Regions from separate parts of the Pseudobacillus sp. 179-B 2D1 NHS genome, predicted to be linked through region 1. Evidence: riboswitches for the same ligand, from Rfam matches in the RefSeq annotation. Region 1 holds a riboswitch; each other region holds the start of a gene.

Region 1 (5,015 bases):
TTCATCCCTCTCATTTGAACGATGTTTTTCCAGTTCTCTCGATTTTGCCTGGGGTTTTAGCTTTTAATTTGTATCATTGTTAACTGTAAGGCCCTCTAAAAAAATATCGATACCTTGTTCAAAATACTTTACTAATTCTTCTTTGTCTTCCCATCGAAGTGATAACTTTGCAAAAAGGCCTTCTAACATGGAGATATAAATCCAGGTTAATGCTTTTGCATCGGATACTTTGATTTGTTTCTTGTTAATCGCTTCTGTAAAGATAGAATGGATTAATTCATCATCTTTAGAATAGCATTTATTCAGTCTTTCACGATACTGTTCTCCTACTTCACCCCAATATGACTCTGGTATCAATTTAAAAATCGGGATATCAATTTGAGAATAAAACATTTCCCCATATTTTTTGAGTTTTTCAATAGGATCAGATATGGTTGATAAAGTGGAATGGATACTATTCAGCCATGGTTCGTATTCTTCTTCAATCATTTGAACAAACATTTCTTCTTTGCTCTTAAAATGCCAGTATATGCCACCCTTGCTTACACCAGAACACTTGACAATATCACTAATAGACGTGTTTACATAACCATTCTTACTAAAGCATTCAAGGGCAGCCTTAAGAATAGTCTGCCGTGTCTTCATATCCTTTTTCATGTTTTCCCTCTAATTTATTTCAGATTTAATAACCTGCTTCTGCTATCTAGACTACCATAGGTTGTTGTCGGTTACCGAAAAACTAGCAACTTTATACTAGAATCAATTTTATCCTTGCCTGTTATCGATTAATCGCCATTTCTCAGTCTAATCACCCATTAAACAGGGGGCTTTTTAACTATCAGTCATCTCTGGCAGCTGGCTGAGCGGGGATTCCTTGCGCTTTGTTGGTCAAACCCTTTTATAGCTAGTTATTAAGTTTTAAAAGCCTTCTAATGCCCTTTATGGGCTAAGTGACTACCCCTACAAACGATGGGATTTTCAACATTTTTAGTTAGCTTTGAGATTTTGTAATATAGGTTTTCACTGAAGGCGGCTGATATGTATTAAACTGATGAAGCAAACCCGCCGGATCAGTGTCTACAAGGGCCATAGAACGGTATTTTTCCTGTAAAAACTGTTCTTCTGTCATATGATTGAACAAGGTGACAAGCGGGGTGTAATAATTATTGATATTCAAAAGGCCGCATGGTTTTTGATGTAGTCCTAACTGAGCCCATGTGAAAATTTCAAAAAATTCCTCTAATGTTCCTGGTCCGCCCGGTAAGGCAATAAATCCGTCCGCTAATTCGGCCATCTTAGCCTTTCTCTCATGCATGGATTCAACAACAATTAGCTGAGATAAGTGTTTATGAGAAATTTCTCTTTCATCAAGAAAGCTTGGCATCACTCCAATGACATGACCGCCCGCTTCCAAAACAGCATCAGCTACCGCTCCCATTACTCCTACACTTGCGCCTCCGTATACAAGCTCGATTTGGCGCTTAGCAAGCTCTTTTCCTAAAGTTTTTGCTCCTTCAATATAAAGATCAGAAGCTCCATTACTTGATCCACAAAATACAGCTAGTCTTTTCAAAAAGTATTCCTCCTTACATTACCCAATGTTATTGATTATACATAACGATACACCTTTGGTAAACAATGGATGAGTCAATAAAAACGAGGCGGTCTCTTATGTTAGCCGACAAGTCTATCCATCCTACTCTTCAAAATCGTAATAGGAGTTAAATTTTACTTGTTAATGTTGATTATTCCCTAGCTAATATATCTAATGAAAGGGAAGAATGTCACATTTTATCCTTACGAGGAAAAGTCTTAACCTGTGGCAAAGACAGGTCCAATTGATTGTACGAGCTAGAGAGCTACCAGCAAACTCTTTTTTAGTCATAAAGAAAAGCCCCTCACCCGTGTGAGAAGCCATTCAAGCTATTTACTGCCGTTCTTCCCTTGACTGTCAAAAGGTTTCAGTCTGTTGCCAAACACATCTTTTCACATATAAATGCTCCTTTACCGATGAGCATCAGATAAGAAGATAGTACGTTGTGGAAACAATATGAGTGAGTCGCTTCTCTCATGTTTTTGTGTAATTTCAGCCCAGTCCTGCTGTAACTGATCATAAATGCTCCATTACTTTTAATAAGGGCTTTGTTCTTTTAAGCGGTATCATGTTAAAATAAATCTGTATAATTCGGTTTTCAGCATATTTTAAGGGTGATCATAATGTCTATAGGGGAAAGAATCCGTGAGCTTAGAATGTCTAAAGGACTTTCGTTGACTGAATTGGCAAATCGAGCCGGAGTAGCAAAATCATACGTCTCTTCAGTGGAACGCCAAATACAATTAAATCCTTCTATTCAATTTCTGCATAAAGTTGCCTCGGTATTAAATGTGAGTGTAGAGAAATTAATAGACGAAGGTGACAATCCTATTAAAGAAATTGATACTGAATGGCTCGAACTGGCCAAAGAAGCAATGGAATCCGGGATCAGCAAAGAACAGTTTAAACAATTTCTTGAGTTTCAAAAATGGCAGAAGTCTAATAGTCCCGATAAATAAGTTCTCTTTTAACGGGGCTTTTTCACTTGCCTTCCTTTAACAAACAAGCAGAAAATTCAGAAATAACGATAGGCAATTGATCCCGCATGTCAAACTTCTTTCGTAATGCTGTAGTTTTTATTAGGGCTCTATTCAACTATTTTCTGCTTATTTAGATCTGACCGCTTCACCGGAATGTCCCCCATTAGAGTCATCTTCAGGCAAGCCTAAAACTTGTCCCCTCAAACCGGCCGCTTTTCAAAAAATCCCTCACTTCCTGAAGAGAGATTCCTAGCTCTTTTGCTTCTTTTATTAAAACAATCCATTCCCTGTCCACTGAGACTTGGTCTTCTTTCATAAGAAAATCCTCCTAGAATATCGGCAGCCCAGCCGTCATAGCGTATTTCCCCTTAGACCTGAAGCTTTGCGTCCTTATTTTTCAATAAGTTTGCCTTTTTCTATGATTTGATATTCGCCTTTGCAAGAAAAAGAAAAGTTTTATTCTACTTAAATTTTAGCACCTGGATTGAGTTGTTTGCATTAGTTTTAGTAAAACATTTTATCACTTCTTTCGACGGAATAAACAGACACTTTTTTTCTCAGTAACTATTTTTCTGACCACGATCGTTGATCCATTCATCTGCTATATTTAGATCTAATTGATTATTTTCTGTTTCAGCTGTAAGCACTACGAGCGGCGCAGAATGCCTGATACGCTGCACATCCCAAACCATGCCCTCAAATTTATTATATGAACCATCCGCCTTTATGAATTGCTCTGTATGTTCGGTCAGTTGTACTTGCAGCCCTGTAAAATAATTGCCTGAGCACTCATTTGGAATGCTGATTGAACCTACTAACCGGATGCCAAAAACACAATCATCCAATGACACATTTTCAAAACGATTGGCATTAATCCAACTGTAAGTCTCATCTTTAGGATTTTCGGCTTTTAGTTGAATGCCTGTTTGGAAGCCCACTATAGAAATATTTTCAAAATGAACAAAGCTAATGTTGTGCCACGGACCCTTAGCATAAAGAGAAAGACCCGTTCCTTTGTAACTTTCACTTTTGTTGATAATCGCCATGTTTTCAATACGGGTCCTATTTGTGGCATCGAAGCGGTCCGTGCCTTTTAAAAAAATAACTTCCGACTGAAAATCAGGATCTACGATTTGCACGGTTCCATTTATAATGACGGCATCCTTCTCAACGGTTATCACACGCTCATTTCCCTTAACCACCAATATAGAATTTTGGCCAAACTCCAGTTTCACGCCTTCTTTGACAGTAAAGCCTGACTGGACGACATACTTTTTGTTTGCTCTAAACATTACTTTTTCTTTTTTGTATGTAACACAAAAATCAATGGCCTGTTGAATCGCCTTTGAATAATCGTCTGCTGTTCCTCTTTCATCTGTTGTAAAATCTTCTACTTCTACAACTTGTTCCCGGGATGCACGATTCGTCTGTTCAAGGTCGGGCTCTCCCCACCCCCGCAAACCTATCAGCAAATAGAAACTAACTGCTCCAAATAGAAAAATAATAGGCAGCCATCTAATGTGCATATTCTTCTCTAGCATCAATTTTGCCTTCTTATTCAACTTACTACTTTATTGCAATGCTGCACGACTTCATACCAGTCCATGTAAATGCGGTATATGTCCTCTTCTACTAAATTAGAACCTGATTGCACTTCGATAAATTCCAAATCTGTGATTGCCTTCAACCCATGTTCTGCTCCAACTGGAATATGAAGCACATCTCCCGCTTTCACAGAATAAATTAAGCCATTTAAAGCAAATTCTCCTTTTCCTTTAATAATTGTCCAGACTTCACTGCGAAAACGATGCTTTTGATAACTTAAATTCTTGGTAGCTTTTATGCAAACCCGCTTGGTTAATACCTCCGCTTCGTCCTCCACTTTCGTATAATCGAGCACGCGATACCAACCCCAGCGTCTCTCCTCATACATTGGCCGCTTCTGAATTCCATCAAGCAATGTCTTAACCCTCGGGCTTTTATTTTTATCCGATACGAGAATACCGTCGGGACTCGCTGCAATGATAAGATCCGTCACACCGACTACAGTAACTGGTATTCCCAGCTCATTAATCATATGAGTATTTGTGCAATCTTGACTGATTACTCCATCGCCCATTTGATTTGTGCACATTTCTTCTGTTAGTGTATTCCACGTTCCAAGATCTTTCCAATAACCGTTATAAGGAACCGTTACTATTTTTTTTGTTTTTTCAACGACTTCATAATCAAATGACTTTTTTGGCAGAAGCGAATACTGTTTGTATAACTCCTCGTAATGGATAGGCAAGCCCTTTTCTTCAAGGATAGATAAAATGTATTCAAGCTTAAATGCAAAAACTCCTGCGTTCCATAAAGCGTGCTGTTCTATTAAGCCAGCTGCTTGTAATGCAGACGGCTTTTCTTTAAAATGGCTTACTTCCATATAAGCCCGTTGAATG
Region 2 (5,015 bases), on a different contig from region 1:
CTTCTCACATTTACCAACTGTGTGGTCAATCCGATTGAATATGGAGCAGGATTGTTAACAAAATCCTTGCCGCCCATTGCCTTATCCAGTGTATACATATGACCGGCTGCTTTGTAGCCCCAGTTTGTATCAGAAGCGTATCTTACGTTGATTCCGCTATTTTTATTGCCAAGGTGAGCGCCATTTTGATAAAGTAACCGGCCATCTTGTGGGATAGGGATATATTTTTTATTCAAGAAATTATTGGCAAAACTATTGATGCTGTCTTGAGGCGTTTTAAACGCATCGCCGTTCTCCGGATTATTATCCGTTACGTTCAGGCCAAACAGGTTATTTTTTTGCAACGCATTGCCGCTCATGCCGAATTGGCTTTCATTAATAGAGATACCAAGCATTAGCAGGGCGTTAATCTTGTATTTTTGCTCGGCTGCTTTAAAATAAGAGCCCATTCCTTTTAGTTTGCTAAGCTTTGTGGCGTCCTTATATGTAGAGCCTGGCAGTTGTTCTCTTCTTGCTAACTCCTGATCAATATACCGATCTAAGTCAGCTGCAGTATAATTTGTTTTAGCACGGGCAGATAGCATGTTGAAATATTGATAAGCTGCTCCTGCTTCCCCTTGCTTCGTTCTAAAATGAACACCATCCCAGCTGTAATATTCCACCCCAGAATTCATGAATGAAGGGGCAGGGCCTACGCTGTATGTAACAAACTTATCTGTATTAAAGTTATATAAATGATGAACCAATTGGCCGTTGTTCTCTTTTGAATAATAAGCTCGACGCTTAATCATTGGTTGAGGCAAAAGGTAGGCATCGCTGTGCTTGACAAAACCTGTTTTTCCAGCAATTTTGATTTCTATTTTTTCTGCATCCGATGTGACGTATTCCAATTCAGTTGGAGGAGTACCATAAGCTCCGGCGTCCACATTGAAATAAAAGTTTTTTAATGAAGAATCATAGATTAATGTGGCCGCATGTTCAACGGTCGGTTTAGCAACGACGATGCCGGCATTCATTTTAACGATTTGGTTGCCGGACATAATAACTTGTGCCGGATCATTTGCCATAGCCGCTGCGGCTTTTTCGTATGTATCAAAGCTTTTAGCGCCGGTATTCAGGTTGCCGTTTGCGTCCACTGTTCCCACTCTAAATGGCCCATCCGGCTCGGGCTCTTCTTCTTTTTCAGCAACCTTAAGCATTCGATAAATAAAAGCCGCCGCTTGTTCGCGTGTTGTGTGGCTTTTCGGTTCAAACCTAAGGGTTCCGAGATTGTTATTGTTTTTATCAACATTTGGAATGCCAGCGGTAATATTAAGTCCTACCATGTGAGCAATAGCTAACCGGAACATAGAGGAGGTGATTTCATTGGCGTCAGTAAAATCAAGCGATCCTCTTATTTTCGATACTTTAAGAAAATCAAGCGAATTGTCGATCATGACGGACATTTGTTCCCGGTTGATAAAGTCATCAGGACCGAATTTCCCGTTTGAATAACCAGAAATGATCCCTGCTTGGGCTGCTGCATTGATGCTTGGTGCCAGTGTTAATGTAGGGGGAACATCAGAAAATGTTGTCGTTCCGCCACTTAAATGAAGAGCTCGCGCTAAGAAAGCAGCGAATTGTCCTCTTGTTACTTTTTCCTTTGGGGCATAGCGTCCTTCTCCGTAGCCAGAGACAATTCCTTTCTCAACCATCGCTCTCATTTCTTTTTCTAATGCACCGCTGATGTCATCTGCGGCAGAGGGAGAGGGTATAATCGGGAGAACCAACAAAAGAGTGAGGAAAAACGCAGTTAGTTTTCTCATAATAGACTCCTTTCTTTCAAAAAACTTCCTATGATTTTTGTAATCTTCCATAATATGATAGTTTTTCATCTACCGATTAATCGTAACAGAAAATAAAGAACAAGATAAGGGGTCCATTCTACTATAGAAGGAAAAAGATTTAAGAAAATACAGCAATCTTTTTTTCTGTTACGGTAAAAAATAAAAGATGTTACTCATTTTTTATTTCCATGTAATTTCATAGAAAAGAAGATGAAAAGTTCAATTGCTACAATGAAAGGTAGCAATAAATAAGATACATACTATGACGGATAAAGGAGTCCACACATGGAGGAACATGTAAAGAAGTCTTTAGAAGAATGGAAACGCGAGATTGGCGAATTGTTAAAAGATATAGATAAGGAATACGAGGAAATCAAGCGGGAACTACAGGTGTATTCTTATAAATTCAGCATCACTAAACAAGTGATTCAGTCAACAATTAACGAAGACATTATTCGCAATATCCGTGAGCTTTATCATACCCCTTTTGAAAAGAGGTTTAATCAGCTAAAGGAAGAAATCAAGGATTTGGAAGAAAAGAAAAAAGTGTTTCAAATGTTCATCGATAAGATTGACAAAGTAAAGGGAAAAGAGAGTGTGCAGGAAACTGCTCACTCATAGGCTGAGAAGACGTACCGGAGTTTTTCATTCTTTCTACCATTCATCACTCGTTAATGAATGTTAATGAAAGAGCCTATGTATTTTGGGGGCTTATAAGCTAAGTGAGCGTCGATGATAAAAGAGCTTGCTACGAAGAAATATGAAGTAAGCAATAACTATAATTGGTCTTTTCGTCAAATATGAACAAGAAATGGTTAATTTATACATTGATGTTTACATTTACTTTTAGAACGATTATCATAACCATGAGAAGGCTCTGTGACTTAAGATTTGTCAGGAATAAGCTGTATTTACAAACGAGGATGGAAAGCTTGTCCAGAGATAAGGACGCAAAGCTAAGGGCCTGCGGTTATTTTTTAGCTATGGCCTCCTGGTTACAGAAAGAGGATTGGGCAAAAATCAGGGATGCTCTTTATGAGAGTACCCTGATACAAAAAGGCCTGCCAATCTTTGGCAGGCCTTTTTGTATGACTTTCACTAAATTGTAGGGGGAAGATGCGGAATATTAAGAGGGAATTTAATTTTTAATAGATAAGTTAACAAAAACTCTCTAAGAATAGAAGCGTTCATGCAACTATTTATCGAAGCATCAAAAAATATGTTTTTTTAAAAGGCGCCCTCTTTGTTAAGCTGCTCTGTTAAAGTTAATTATAGAAAGCTTGCTTAAAACTTATGTTACTAATAAAAATTCAACGTAAAACAAGAGTTGTCTAATGTGCTTGATGGTCTAAATTTAAAGGAAATTGAAAGCAGCGTTCATTCTTTTTGATACATGCTATACATGTTAGAAAAGATGGCACGTTTTCTTACGAAAGGAAGGTCCGTATGACGGATTTATATAATTGGATTTTTTGTGAAGAAGCAGATTTATCTAAAAGAGCTCTAATTACACAAACAGGGACGTACACGTTAGGAGACCTAAAGAAAAGTGTCAAAGAATATCATTCAATTTTGAAAGATATGGGTGATATCAAAGGGAAAAAAGTAGCGATCATTGTACCAGGGGTGGCTACTTTTTTAAGTATCTTACTCACGGTGAACAAGTTAGGCGGAACAGTTGTCCCGATAAGCCCACTCTTAAGAAAAGAAGATTTAACTCAAATCCTATCCTTTATTGATCCGCATATCGTCTTTACAGTCAAGGAACACAACGGTTTCTATTTAGAAAAAACTGTGCGGGCATGGGCAGGCTCTGTGGGTGAGGAGGTTGCGATCATTGAATCAGCCGATGGTCATGAATGGAAAACGGAGATCATTGCTGGGAAACCAAAACGAAGGGAAGCGGACCACTCGCCTTACATCATCGGGTGCACATCCGGCAGCACGGGAACACCAAAGGGAATAATAGTTGATAGAGCCTTTTTTGAGTTTGCCGAAAGGGCACTAACTAAGGGGGCTAGCCTCTCAAAAGAAGACAAGGTTTTCCTGGTGGTTCCAACATCGGTGTTGTATGGGCTTTGCTGGCTGCTGGCGGGGCTTCATTCTCAAATCACGATTGTTGCTACTGAATCATTTAGTTTTCCGGCAATTTTAAAACTAATGAAGTGGAATCCTGCGAATAAACTAGTGACCAGTCCTTCGTTATTCAAAGCTTTATGTATGTTTGACAAAGTTAGTGATATATCTGTGCTTAAATCGCTAACGGAAGTAAGCTTGGCTGGGGAAATGATTACGGCCGAATTTTTTGAAGGACTTGACCCCTTACATCATTGTAAAATCACTAGTATGTATGGTCTCTCGGAATTAGGAGCCCTTATGTACACAGAGTCTGATATTCGGGAGGGAGTAGAATGGTCGTTAACACCTGGAGTGGCGTATAATTTGGAGAATCTATCCAAAGAAGGCGTAGGTGAATTACATTTTAAAACACCTTGTAAATTTCTTGGCTATTATAAATGCCCGGAGCTAACAGAAGAACTGTATAAAGAAGGCTGGTTTAGTACAGGAGATTTGGCGAAAATCACGAGTGAGCAAAAAATTAAAGTCGTTGGTCGAAAAAAAGATATGATCAAGAAAGGCGGACAACAGGTTATCCGGGGCGAAATTGAACAAATGCTAACGAAGCATGAAGCAGTAGAAAAAGCAGCGGTTTTAGGAATGCCTCATGCCATCTTTGGCGAACAAGTCATTGCTTTTATTATCAAAAAGAAAGAAATTCCATTAAGCGAGATTTACAATTATTGTAGAGACCGTTTGGCCAGTTTCAAGGTTCCGGATAAGATTTTTATTTTGGAAGATATTCCTTTAGTTCAAGGAAAAGTGGATAAAGTGACCTTAAAGCAAGAGGCGCAAAAATTAATTGCGAATATTGAAGAAAAGAGTTAATTCTTTTACATGGTGAGACGGTTTATCTTAATAAAAGCATTCCTTTTAAAAAGCTCATACATAGCTGAAGAGGAAGGAAATCAGAATGAAGTACAGGTCTCTGAAAAATCATCTAACATTTGATTGCAAGACAACCATTTCGCTATTTCTAATAACTGAAAATATGCTAAACTAAAAAAAGTTCCACTATTCACGACACTTTTACCAAATGTAGAATCCGCATTCCCTCTCACTTTTCGGCAT
Region 3 (5,015 bases), on a different contig from region 1:
CACACACGAAAGACATGCAGCCATTTGTATCTTCTCTTTTTTCTATTTGAAGAAATTCGTCGAAATTTTTTTTGTAATACCCCCTTCACTTTGTAAGCGCTTTCCATTATAGTGAAATTAGAAGAAGTTTTGTATGCAGCTTGGTGGGCATATGACAATGAATTTATTATGGGTGAAGAATGCTATAAAGAGGAGGGAGAACAATGATGAGAAAAAATAATTTAACACTGTCTAATTTTGTTCATAAAGACCAATTTGATTTAAACGCTTATCTTGTCTACCTGTTTCATAAATTTTATAACGATGTTCCACAGGCATTCAAAGGCAAAATAAAAGAATGACGACGAAGCTTTCATTCGTTTGACGTCTCTTTTGTCTATCATAGCTGAGTGCTTCATGAAAAATTGCTTGATCGATCATGTCACATTGGAAAAGTTGAAAAGAGAGAAAAGCTTTCTGTAAAAGTCTTCGGTGTGAATCAGTCTGTGTGAGTCTTTCTTCTTTGGGTTTTCCGATGGATGGGTCTGTTTTAATCATCAATTATTTTCTGTGCAAATTTGAAACATTTCCTCGTTCGCTGACGCATTCGCTGCTTTACGCTTTAATTTAAAAGTAATCATGCCATTCATTCAGTTTTCTATCCTCTCTTTCGAACACTTCCAATGTATTTCTGCGATTAGATACTTACAAGAAAGTATGAGCAGAAGATCATTTCTTTTTTATTCGTCCCTTTAGAAAGTACAACTCTCTACACGGAAGGAGTCGTTCAATTTAAAATCGCGGGTCCGTTTGATTGGAAAGCGTCAGTTAACATGGTTTCACAATAAAGCCTAAAGCCTTCTAAAGGAAATAAGGAAGGCTTTAGGCTTTTCATTCTTCTTAATTTCTTACTGCTCATTCTCTTCCTCGTTGTTCTTCGGTCTTTGTAAATCTGAAGCGAAATGGATAAAAATTGCTGCTTTTTGATGATACAATGGACCAGAACATAGGTCTGATCAAGAGCATGAGATAGAAGGAGAAACTAAACGATGATTCATCTAAATACATCCATTAATCAATATGCTAATAAAATAATAGAAAGAAAGATACGATATGATTCCACCATTGTTGAACATGTTTGCAAACTATTGAAGGCGCAAGATCAAAAAATCGTCCTTTTTCATAAAATAAAGGAGTCGTTTACAATGACGGCAGAGAAAACATCATTAACGATTCCTAAGGGCAGCTATACGATTGCTTACTATTGGAAAGATCGACCGTACAATGCGTATGTTTGGAGGGATGGCGAGGGAAATTACTTAGGTTCTTACTTTAACATTGTCAAGAACACACAGATAACCGGTCAAATCCTCTCTTTTGAAGACTTGATCATTGATGTCCTGGCTCTTCCAAATGGAAGCTGTTTCGTTCTAGATGAGGATGAGTTGTCTGAGCCGCTGGATCAATTCGAGAAAGGTACGGTTCAGCAGGCTCTACACTCATTAATGAATACTCTGGACGTCTTATTGCCTGAAATTATTTTAGAAACAGAACAGGTATACAAACATGAGGAACTTTTTTATTGGTTAAAGGATTAAGCAACCGTTATCAGTTAAACAGAGCAATAAGAAAAAGCATTTGATTAACTAATCAGATGCTTTTTTTCATCAGCAAGAGAAAGAAAGAGGAGTCGTTTATAAGCAATAAAGTATACATAAATTTCCTTTTGAAAAATAAATTATATCGAGAGAAGGTAAATTTATATCAGAGCAATAAAATGGTAATTAATTGCGCCATAAGGTATATTGACTCAGGGTATAATTTCCTATATTCTTCTTATGATATTGTGATCGCTTTATTGGTAGTTTGATAAAGTGATTCCTAATGATAAAGGCAAACTTATCGAAAGGTAAGGACGCAAAGCCGCGGGTCTAAGATTTTTAATTATGATAGCCGGGCTGCCAAAGGGGAAAATGATGGTCCTATTTGGTGAATCCAATTAAAGGTAGGGACTAATGATGCAAAATGAAGAGTTAAGAACGAGCATTAAAAGATTTTACAGCCTGATGGAAAGTTATTCGGATACTCCTGATTCAGCATTTGATTTTATTGTTTTTTTACGATCTTTTCTACGGATAAAATCTCCGTTGCCTTTGCCGACAACAGAGATAATGACGGTTCTTAAAGTTAACAAACCAGCTGTATTTTTTTCTTTAAGAGAAATGTCAAAGCGAAATGATATCCTTGAGTTTTTAACTGCGTTATCCATGGATTTTGAAAAAGCAGAGAAAAAGCTGCAAGATTTGTTAAAGAATAAACCTGTCTAGTTCAACCGCCAGCATTCTTGCTGGTTTTTTTTATGCGATAAAGATACTGTGGAACCGACGTGTCTCAAGAAAAGACAAGCAGACTATGATGCGCTTATTAGCCGTAAGCGTCCCAACGTTTAACGGTTAGAAATATACTTATTACTCCCGGGAAGCTTTTTAATATCATTCCAAGCGTTAACCGCGTCTTTATGACTTTTTGTTTTATTTTTTGGATCAGCGAAGAAGTCGCGGATAAATTGGTTATATTCAAATTGGGGGGCAATTTGTTTCTTATATGGTGAGTCTTTCTTGCACTCTTCTTCCTCGTGCCAAGCCTTTACCACATCACGATATGTTTTTCCTATATTATTTTTAAAGTAATGTTGAATATATGTAGAAAAACGGAACTTCGGACTAATCGCTGACTTGAAAAAAGCTCTAACGTCTTGGCTGCAGCGATGGTTTTCGGTAATGACCGTATCCAAACTTAACGATCTTTGTTTGTTGGGGTTTGAGCGAACCGTTAGTTTTCTGAGCGGCTTCTCTACTTTCCCCGTCTCAAGAAACATTTCAATTCTAGCTGAAAGTTCTATTTTCGAACCGGATGCGCTTATCCCATTCTCTCTGCAGCATAATCGCAATTCTTCCTTCAGCCAATAAAAATTTTTAAAATCTTGACTAGTTATATATCTTGTAAGACCAGGCCTCATCATTACACCTCCGTATACTTATTCCAGTTTAGAACAAACGTTCTTTTTTATCAATCCAATTATGGATAAAAATGTGAATGACTAACAAACATTAGCAAAACCGCTAGGTATCAACATGTTTTTTAAACCACCGCACGATGATGTAAAAGAAAAGTCATTCTGATGAAGAGATCATTTATTGGGCAGAAAGTGTGCAAAAATAAAAAACACCGACTGCTAGGATAGACTTTCAGGTTGATCATTACTATAAGAAAGCCACATGAAGTGAGTGCCATATTCATTTGAACAAAGGTAAATCATGTTTTCATACGGTTCTTCTATAAAGGCGCACAGAGGGAATTTGAGATATGAAAGGATAATTTCACCATTTTTTGTAAGCGGCGGATCACTTTGATTAGCTAGATAACTAACAAAAAAGACAGCCTAGCTATTGATTATATGAGCTGAAGAACAACTAGGTATTTCCTACTACCCATAAGGTGGTTTTTTTATTGAATTATATCCTTTTTGTGGAAATAAATATTTTTCAATAAAAGTAAAAAATTATATTGTAATTTTTGTTAGAAAGCTATAATATAAGTCTCAATCACAGAAACTATTAGAAGCGAGGATAAAAATTTGAAGTCATTTAAGATTTTACCAATTTTAGGATTGTCATTTGGATTATTGTTTTCTTCAAGTGCTTCAGCGGCTATAAAGCCTGTAGAGCGCTATGATATTTCGGACGTCGGTCCAAACCATCGGTTTTATGATTCAATTGAACGGTTTGTTTACTCTGATATTGTTGATGGATACGTCGAGTCCGAAACAATTGAAGAAGATGGCGAAATATACGATTACTCGTACATAAGTATTCGTCCAGAGGAAAAAATTAACCGCGCACAGTTCACAAAGATTTTAGTAAGTGCTTTATCTTTGAAGACTGGAACGAATGTAAAAGAATTCCCTGATGTGAAAGCTTCTAAATGGTATTATGAGCCGGTGCGTATCGCAAGTAGCCATGGGATCGTTGCTGGTGGATCTAATGGAAAGTTTAACCCGGATGCGCATATTACGCGTGACCAAATGGCAGCAATGATTTACCGGGCATTCAGCAATACAGTGGCTTTTAAAGCACCAACGAAGACATTTAAAGATGTCCCGCCTACAAACTTTGCTTATGAGGCGATTGTAAAATCTGCTGCAAACGGGATTATTCAAGGATACGGTGATACATTTAAGCCCCATGATTTAGCTACCCGAGGCCAAGCGATTGCTATGATTGACCGGGCGCTTCATCAAGAAGCGGGGAGCGAGGCCGATCAAACAGCAATCAAGACAGTTGTGAATCGCAACGTTCAAGAAGAAATGCGATTAATGAAAGAGCAAAATACAGCCGGGCTTAAAGCTCTTTATCAGGATACAGCGACAGGCTATTATTTATCGGAATCGCTTGACACGGTAGAATTACCGGGTGACATAGAGGATATGGGAGGCACTTTTACTATTGAGCAAATTGGCACTCATGAGATCAATCCTGTAACTGTCAATAAACGCTTTGCAAAAGTTCGGATGGATAATCTAAAGTATAAAGTATCATTCTCGTCACCAGATTTATCTTTCAGTATGAACGTGGATGCTTCAGGAACGGCTTATTTGAAAAAAGGCATGGACGGAAAATGGAAGATTTATAATCTTGTGCTAGATAATGAAGACATTCAAGATGATTGGGAAGCGGAGATTTCCGCAGCAGCCAATGCTTCCTAATTATACTTGTTAAAGTAGATAAAATAAAAAAGCAAATGGGTCATTAACACCCGTTTGCTTTTTTTATTTAGCATATTTCATAAAGAATGCGAATGAATCAATTAAATCATACTATTTCATGTCAGTAGAGAAAAGATCAATTGTACGGTAGATGAGATTATATGAAGAATTGGACTTTACACTGAAGAAGAAAGAGCATCAATCGACTCTTTTCTTGGCAAGAATACCCTTCATTTATCTGTAGTGCATAAGGGAGTGCTAAAGAATAATC
Region 4 (5,015 bases), on a different contig from region 1:
TACTTCAATCTATCAATATCATGGAGAATGGATTCCGTACCTTTACAGACCGTTGTCTTTCTGGCATTGAGGCCAATGTGGCTCGCTTGGAAGAATACGTAGAAAAAAGTGTGGGAATCATTACAGCGGTCAATCCTCATATTGGATATGAAACAGCTGCACAAATTGCCAAAGAAGCGATCGCGAGCGGAAAATCGGTTCGTGAATTGTGCTTGCAGCAGGGAATTTTAACAGAAGAAGAGATTGAGCTTATTTTAAATCCTTTTGAGATGACTGAGCCAGGCATTGCTGGGGCTGCTTTTTTACGTGATAACGCTGTCGCTAATAAATAACAATTAATATAAAAGAGCTTCCGAAAAAACATGGGAATGGTCCATTTTCGGAGGCTCTTTTCTTTACTGAAATAACAAGCGTCTGATGAAATTCTCTTCCCTGCATATATTCCTCGACGTACGTGCAAATTAAGGAAACCTGAACCGTCATAAATTGGAGGAATAATAATGAACCTTGCAGATTTTTTAATTATTTTAGGATCCGTGCTGCTGGCCGTTATTTTCATTATATTTATTTCTTTTCTAGTGTATATGATGTTATTTGATCGGAATCAGAAAAGCCACTCCATTTTAAGGAATTACCCACTTCTTGGAAGAATTCGTTATTTTTTTGAGAAGATTGGACCGGAAATGAGACAATATTGGTTCAATAGTGATACGGAAGGCCGGCCTTTCTCTAGAGAGGATTACGAACATATTGTTAAAAGTGCAAAATACAGCCGTGATGTTGTCGGATTTGGATCAAAACGTGACTTTGAGGAAGAGGGATTTTTCATACGAAATGATATGTTTCCGAAGCTGACAGAGGAACTGAAAGTAGACAGAAAAGAAAAAGTGTTAACAAAAAAATATATTTTATTAAAAGATCCTCTTTTTATGCAAAGAGAGGAAAAGCGGGAGGATGAAGAGGCACTCGCTTATTTGCTGGATGATGAGGAGGCTGTGGTGATTGGCCCAACTACTAAGCATCCGTTTATTTTAAAAGGACAGATTGGCATGTCAGCCATGAGTTATGGATCATTGGGAGACAAGGCTATTACCGCTTTATCCGAAGGGTTAGCTTTAGGAAAAGGATCTTGGATGAACACGGGAGAAGGCGGATTATCCCCTTATCACTTAAAAGGCGGAGTCGATATTATTATGCAGATCGGTCCTGGTTTATTTGGCATACGGGATAAACAAGGAGCAGTCGACTGGGAAGAATTAAAGAAAAAGAGTGAAATTCCGCAAATTAAAGCGTTTGAGATCAAATTGGCACAAGGGGCAAAGGCGCGAGGCGGACATATTGATGCCGAAAAAGTAACACCCGAAATTGCCGCTATACGTAAAGTTGAACCTTATAAATCAATTGATAGTCCAAACCGTTTTCGGGAATTTAGCGATGTGCCCTCCATATGTGAATTCATTGAGAAAATTCGCCACCATACTGGGAAACCAGTGGGAATGAAGATTGTCGTCGGCAGCAATAACAGTGTAGAAGAATTGGTTAAATATATGAAGGAAACCGGAAAAGGACCTGATTTTATTACAGTGGACGGAGGAGAAGGGGGCACAGGAGCTTCGTACCAGGAACTGATTGACAGTGTAGGGTTGCCGATTAAATCCGCTTTGCCTATTCTTGTAGCTACTCTTCAGAAATATGGGGTGCGTGACCGGGTAAAGATTATCGCTTCCGGCAAGCTGTTTACCCCTGACCGGATTGCAATTGCTCTTGCGATGGGGGCTGATCTCGTTAATATTGCGCGTGGATTCATGATTACAGTAGGATGCATTCAAACATTGAAGTGTCAATCGAATATTTGTCCGGTTGGAGTGGCCACCACTGATCCAGATCTACAAAAAGCACTTGTCATTGATGAGAAAAAATACCGGACAGCCAACTATTTGATCACCCTTCGGGAAGGATTATTCCGTCTTGCAGCAGCTGCCGGCTTAGAGTCGCCTGTACATTTTAAACCTCAACATGTTGCATACAAAGACGATAAGGGGGTTGTTACGCCACTTGCCGACATCCTCCGGGAGGTGGAGCAGCAAATAGGGGGGGATCAGAAACTAGACAATCATCGGGAAGAGCCGTTGCGAAAGTCGCCTCCTCTAGGCACAGAGCTTGTCTAAAGTGGGTGTCACACAGTGAGTTTTAGATAACTAATTGCTTTTGCTACATTTCTTAAACATTCCTTTCTTCTCCACCGATAATAAAGGTGTAAAAGGCAAACCTGGCGAAAGGCAGGGACGCAAAGCTACGGACCTAAGCAGCAGAGACTGTATGGCCGCCGGGCTGCCATTCTCCTCAGCATTGAAGAGCAATGGCTTTCAACAAAAGGGGGAGAACGGTGTGTACAGCGTAAAGAATGTGTGTTTGTTGATAGTGATGGCATTCATGGCAGGAAGTGCAGTATTTCTGATGACAAGTGACAGAGCGGCAGCAAATGAAGTGACGGAGCCGCGGTCAACTTGGCTATGGGATACACAGGAAATTGTTACAAGCAAAGATAAACTGCTTGCGTTTATGCAGGATCGTCAAGTGGGACGAGTATATTTGCAGATTGATCAGAGCATTTCAACAGAGCATTATAAAGAATTTATTAAACAGGCAGCAGCAAAAGGAATTCAAGTGCATGCGCTGGACGGTGCTCCTTCCTGGGTTTCCAGCAAGGGGCTTGCCCAGCAGCGAAGTTTTTTCTCCTGGGTAACCAATTACCAGGTGAAAGCATTGCCGGAAGAAAAGTTTAAGGGAATTCATTTAGATGTGGAACCGTATTTATATGAGGGATGGAACAGTCAATATAAAAAAACAGTTTTAGCTTATCAAACACTTTTGATAGAGGCCCATCAATCCGCCCAGCGCTTAGGTCTGCCTCTTGCAGTAGATATTCCATTTTGGTTTGATGAAAAAAATTACAGCAACACTTTAGGAAAAGGAAAGCTATCAGAGTGGGTCATTGCAAATACGGATGCCATTACCATTATGGCTTATCGGGATACTGCTGGCAGCCCGAACGGAATAATGGAGCTCGTTCGAAATGAGATGAATAACGCTGCAGCAAAGAATAAAAAAGTTTCTGTTGGAGTGGAAACAGTTCCTTCCACGGAAGCTGACTTTGTTTCTTTTTCTGAAGAAGGCGAGACATATATGTGGGAGCAATTAGCGATCGTTAAGTCTTATTACGGCAATCTTTCAAGTTTTGAAGGTTTCTCTATTCATTCCTTGCAAAGCTGGATGGCATGGCAGTCATGAAAATATCAAGCGCAACTTTTCTAGTTGCGTTTTTTTAGTTGTTTTAGATGTCTTTTACTGAATTTGTGTCATGTTTTAAACATTCCCAAAAAAATTTTTTTTATAGACGAGACTAGCTCTATATTTAGATGATAAATGTCCGATATAACTTAATAAAAACTTTACAAAAAAGGGGCTAGACAATGAAGATTCTACATGATTTGAAGATATCACAGAAATTATTAACCCTGATTATTCTCTTTGCTGTTATTACAAGCATTGTCGGTGTAGTGGGATATAAAAATATGAAAGAGATGGCTCATGGTTCAGAGATAATGTATAAGGAGCACTTGCAGCCGCTTGATTGGCTTGGGAGGATAAATGCCAATAACCGTGCAATCGATGCTTTCACCTTGGAAATTATGGTCACTAAGGACCCGGCCAAATACGAAGAGTTGATGAATAGCATTAATCGAGCAATAAAGGAAAATAATGCATGGATGGAGCAATACAAAAAAACAGAATTATCCTCCGAAGAGAAAGAAGGATTAGCAGTTTTTCAGAAAAGATTGCTTGAATTTCGAGAGCTGAGGCAAAAAGTGCTTGATTTGGCTGCTCAAAATAAGAACGATCAGGCATATGCTCTTTATAATCGAGAAGCTTCTCAGAAACGCCAGCAAATCAATCAGGCAATTAATGACCTTCAAGATTACAATGAGCAATTAGCGAAGAGAATTAAAGAGAAAAACAACGAGAAATTGGGAACAGCTAGGCTGATCTTAATTACAGTTAGTTTGTTGGGAATCGTTATTTCGATTTTCATTGGGCTCATGATTACGAAAATTATCGTCAATCCGATCAAACAAATCCAATCTTTAATGTCCAGGGCGGAAGACGGAGACTTTACGGTTGAAGGAAACTATCGCTCTAAAGATGAAATCGGCCAGCTGGTGTCCTCTTTTAACAACATGATTAATGGCTTAAAGCAAATTATTAAAACAGTGAGCGAAACATCTGAGTTGGTTGCGGCTTCTTCTGAAGAATTAAGCGCAAGCGCCGAACAAAGCAGCCGCGCTGGCGAGAGCGTATCTACTAATATTGAAGAATTGGCTAAAGGATCAAGCCGCCAATTAAGAAGTGTGGAAGAGAGCACAAAAATTATTAATGAGATGGCAGGTTATGCAGAGAAAATCACTGTTCATGCTGAGCAAGTGTCACAAAAAGTTTCCCAAACGTCTGATATGTCCTCTGAGGGAAAGCAGTCGATTGAAAAAGTTATGCAACAGATGAATTCCATCAATGAAAATGTTACAGGGTTAGGAGTTTCGATTAAAGAACTTAGCGAAAGCTCAAGTGAGATTAGGAGAATTAATGAGGTGATTACAGCGATTGCTGCTCAAACCAATCTTCTTGCCTTAAATGCTGCCATCGAGGCAGCAAGAGCAGGAGAAGCAGGCAAAGGGTTTGCTGTAGTTGCTGATGAAGTACGGAAGCTTGCTGAACAATCAGCAGCCTCAGCCGAGCAAATTACAAATTTGATTCAAATCATTCAAAGTAACACAGGACAAACCTTACAATCTATGACCTCTGCGGCAACAGAAGTAGAAGCAGGCCTTAATGTAGTGCAGGAAGCCGGAGAATCATTTGAGAAAATCGAAATTTCCATTCATGAAGTCGTCTCCCAAATTAAAGATGTTGCTAGCGCGATTAACCAACTATCTTCAGGTACTGTTCAAGTTGCCGAT

The links. Region 1 has a riboswitch for cyclic di-GMP ahead of ACH0BF_RS13210 (anti-repressor SinI family protein). Riboswitches for the same ligand answer to the same signal wherever they lie in the genome.
Region 2: linked by a shared signal. The riboswitch ahead of ACH0BF_RS03540 (class I adenylate-forming enzyme family protein) and the one ahead of ACH0BF_RS13210 (anti-repressor SinI family protein) in region 1 are both predicted to bind cyclic di-GMP.
Region 3: linked by a shared signal. The riboswitch ahead of ACH0BF_RS23720 (hypothetical protein) and the one ahead of ACH0BF_RS13210 (anti-repressor SinI family protein) in region 1 are both predicted to bind cyclic di-GMP.
Region 4: linked by a shared signal. The riboswitch ahead of ACH0BF_RS03575 (amidase) and the one ahead of ACH0BF_RS13210 (anti-repressor SinI family protein) in region 1 are both predicted to bind cyclic di-GMP.

What each region holds. Positions count from the first base shown of each region.
Region 1 is NZ_JBIQDP010000012.1:29,821-34,835, forward strand. It holds gene ACH0BF_RS13195 (TetR/AcrR family transcriptional regulator) at 64-657, opposite strand; gene ACH0BF_RS13200 (LOG family protein) at 992-1,573, opposite strand; gene ACH0BF_RS13205 (helix-turn-helix domain-containing protein) at 2,218-2,553, shown strand; gene ACH0BF_RS13210 (anti-repressor SinI family protein) at 2,750-2,890, opposite strand; cyclic di-GMP riboswitch class I at 2,910-2,995, opposite strand; gene ACH0BF_RS13215 (hypothetical protein) at 3,132-4,115, opposite strand; gene ACH0BF_RS13220 (sugar phosphate nucleotidyltransferase) at 4,133-5,015, opposite strand, start outside.
Region 2 is NZ_JBIQDP010000002.1:241,765-246,779, reverse strand. It holds gene ACH0BF_RS03550 (S-layer homology domain-containing protein) at 1-1,805, opposite strand, end outside; gene ACH0BF_RS03545 (hypothetical protein) at 2,112-2,447, shown strand; cyclic di-GMP riboswitch class I at 2,742-2,829, shown strand; gene ACH0BF_RS03540 (class I adenylate-forming enzyme family protein) at 3,273-4,772, shown strand.
Region 3 is NZ_JBIQDP010000041.1:17,928-22,942, reverse strand. It holds gene ACH0BF_RS23730 (hypothetical protein) at 204-341, shown strand; gene ACH0BF_RS23725 (DUF402 domain-containing protein) at 1,029-1,577, shown strand; cyclic di-GMP riboswitch class I at 1,862-1,945, shown strand; gene ACH0BF_RS23720 (hypothetical protein) at 1,995-2,306, shown strand; gene ACH0BF_RS23715 (DUF6434 domain-containing protein) at 2,426-2,998, opposite strand; gene ACH0BF_RS23710 (S-layer homology domain-containing protein) at 3,617-4,744, shown strand.
Region 4 is NZ_JBIQDP010000002.1:250,689-255,703, reverse strand. It holds gene aspA (aspartate ammonia-lyase) at 1-332, shown strand, start outside; gene ACH0BF_RS03580 (FMN-binding glutamate synthase family protein) at 501-2,168, shown strand; cyclic di-GMP riboswitch class I at 2,253-2,339, shown strand; gene ACH0BF_RS03575 (amidase) at 2,389-3,291, shown strand; gene ACH0BF_RS03570 (methyl-accepting chemotaxis protein) at 3,474-5,015, shown strand, end outside.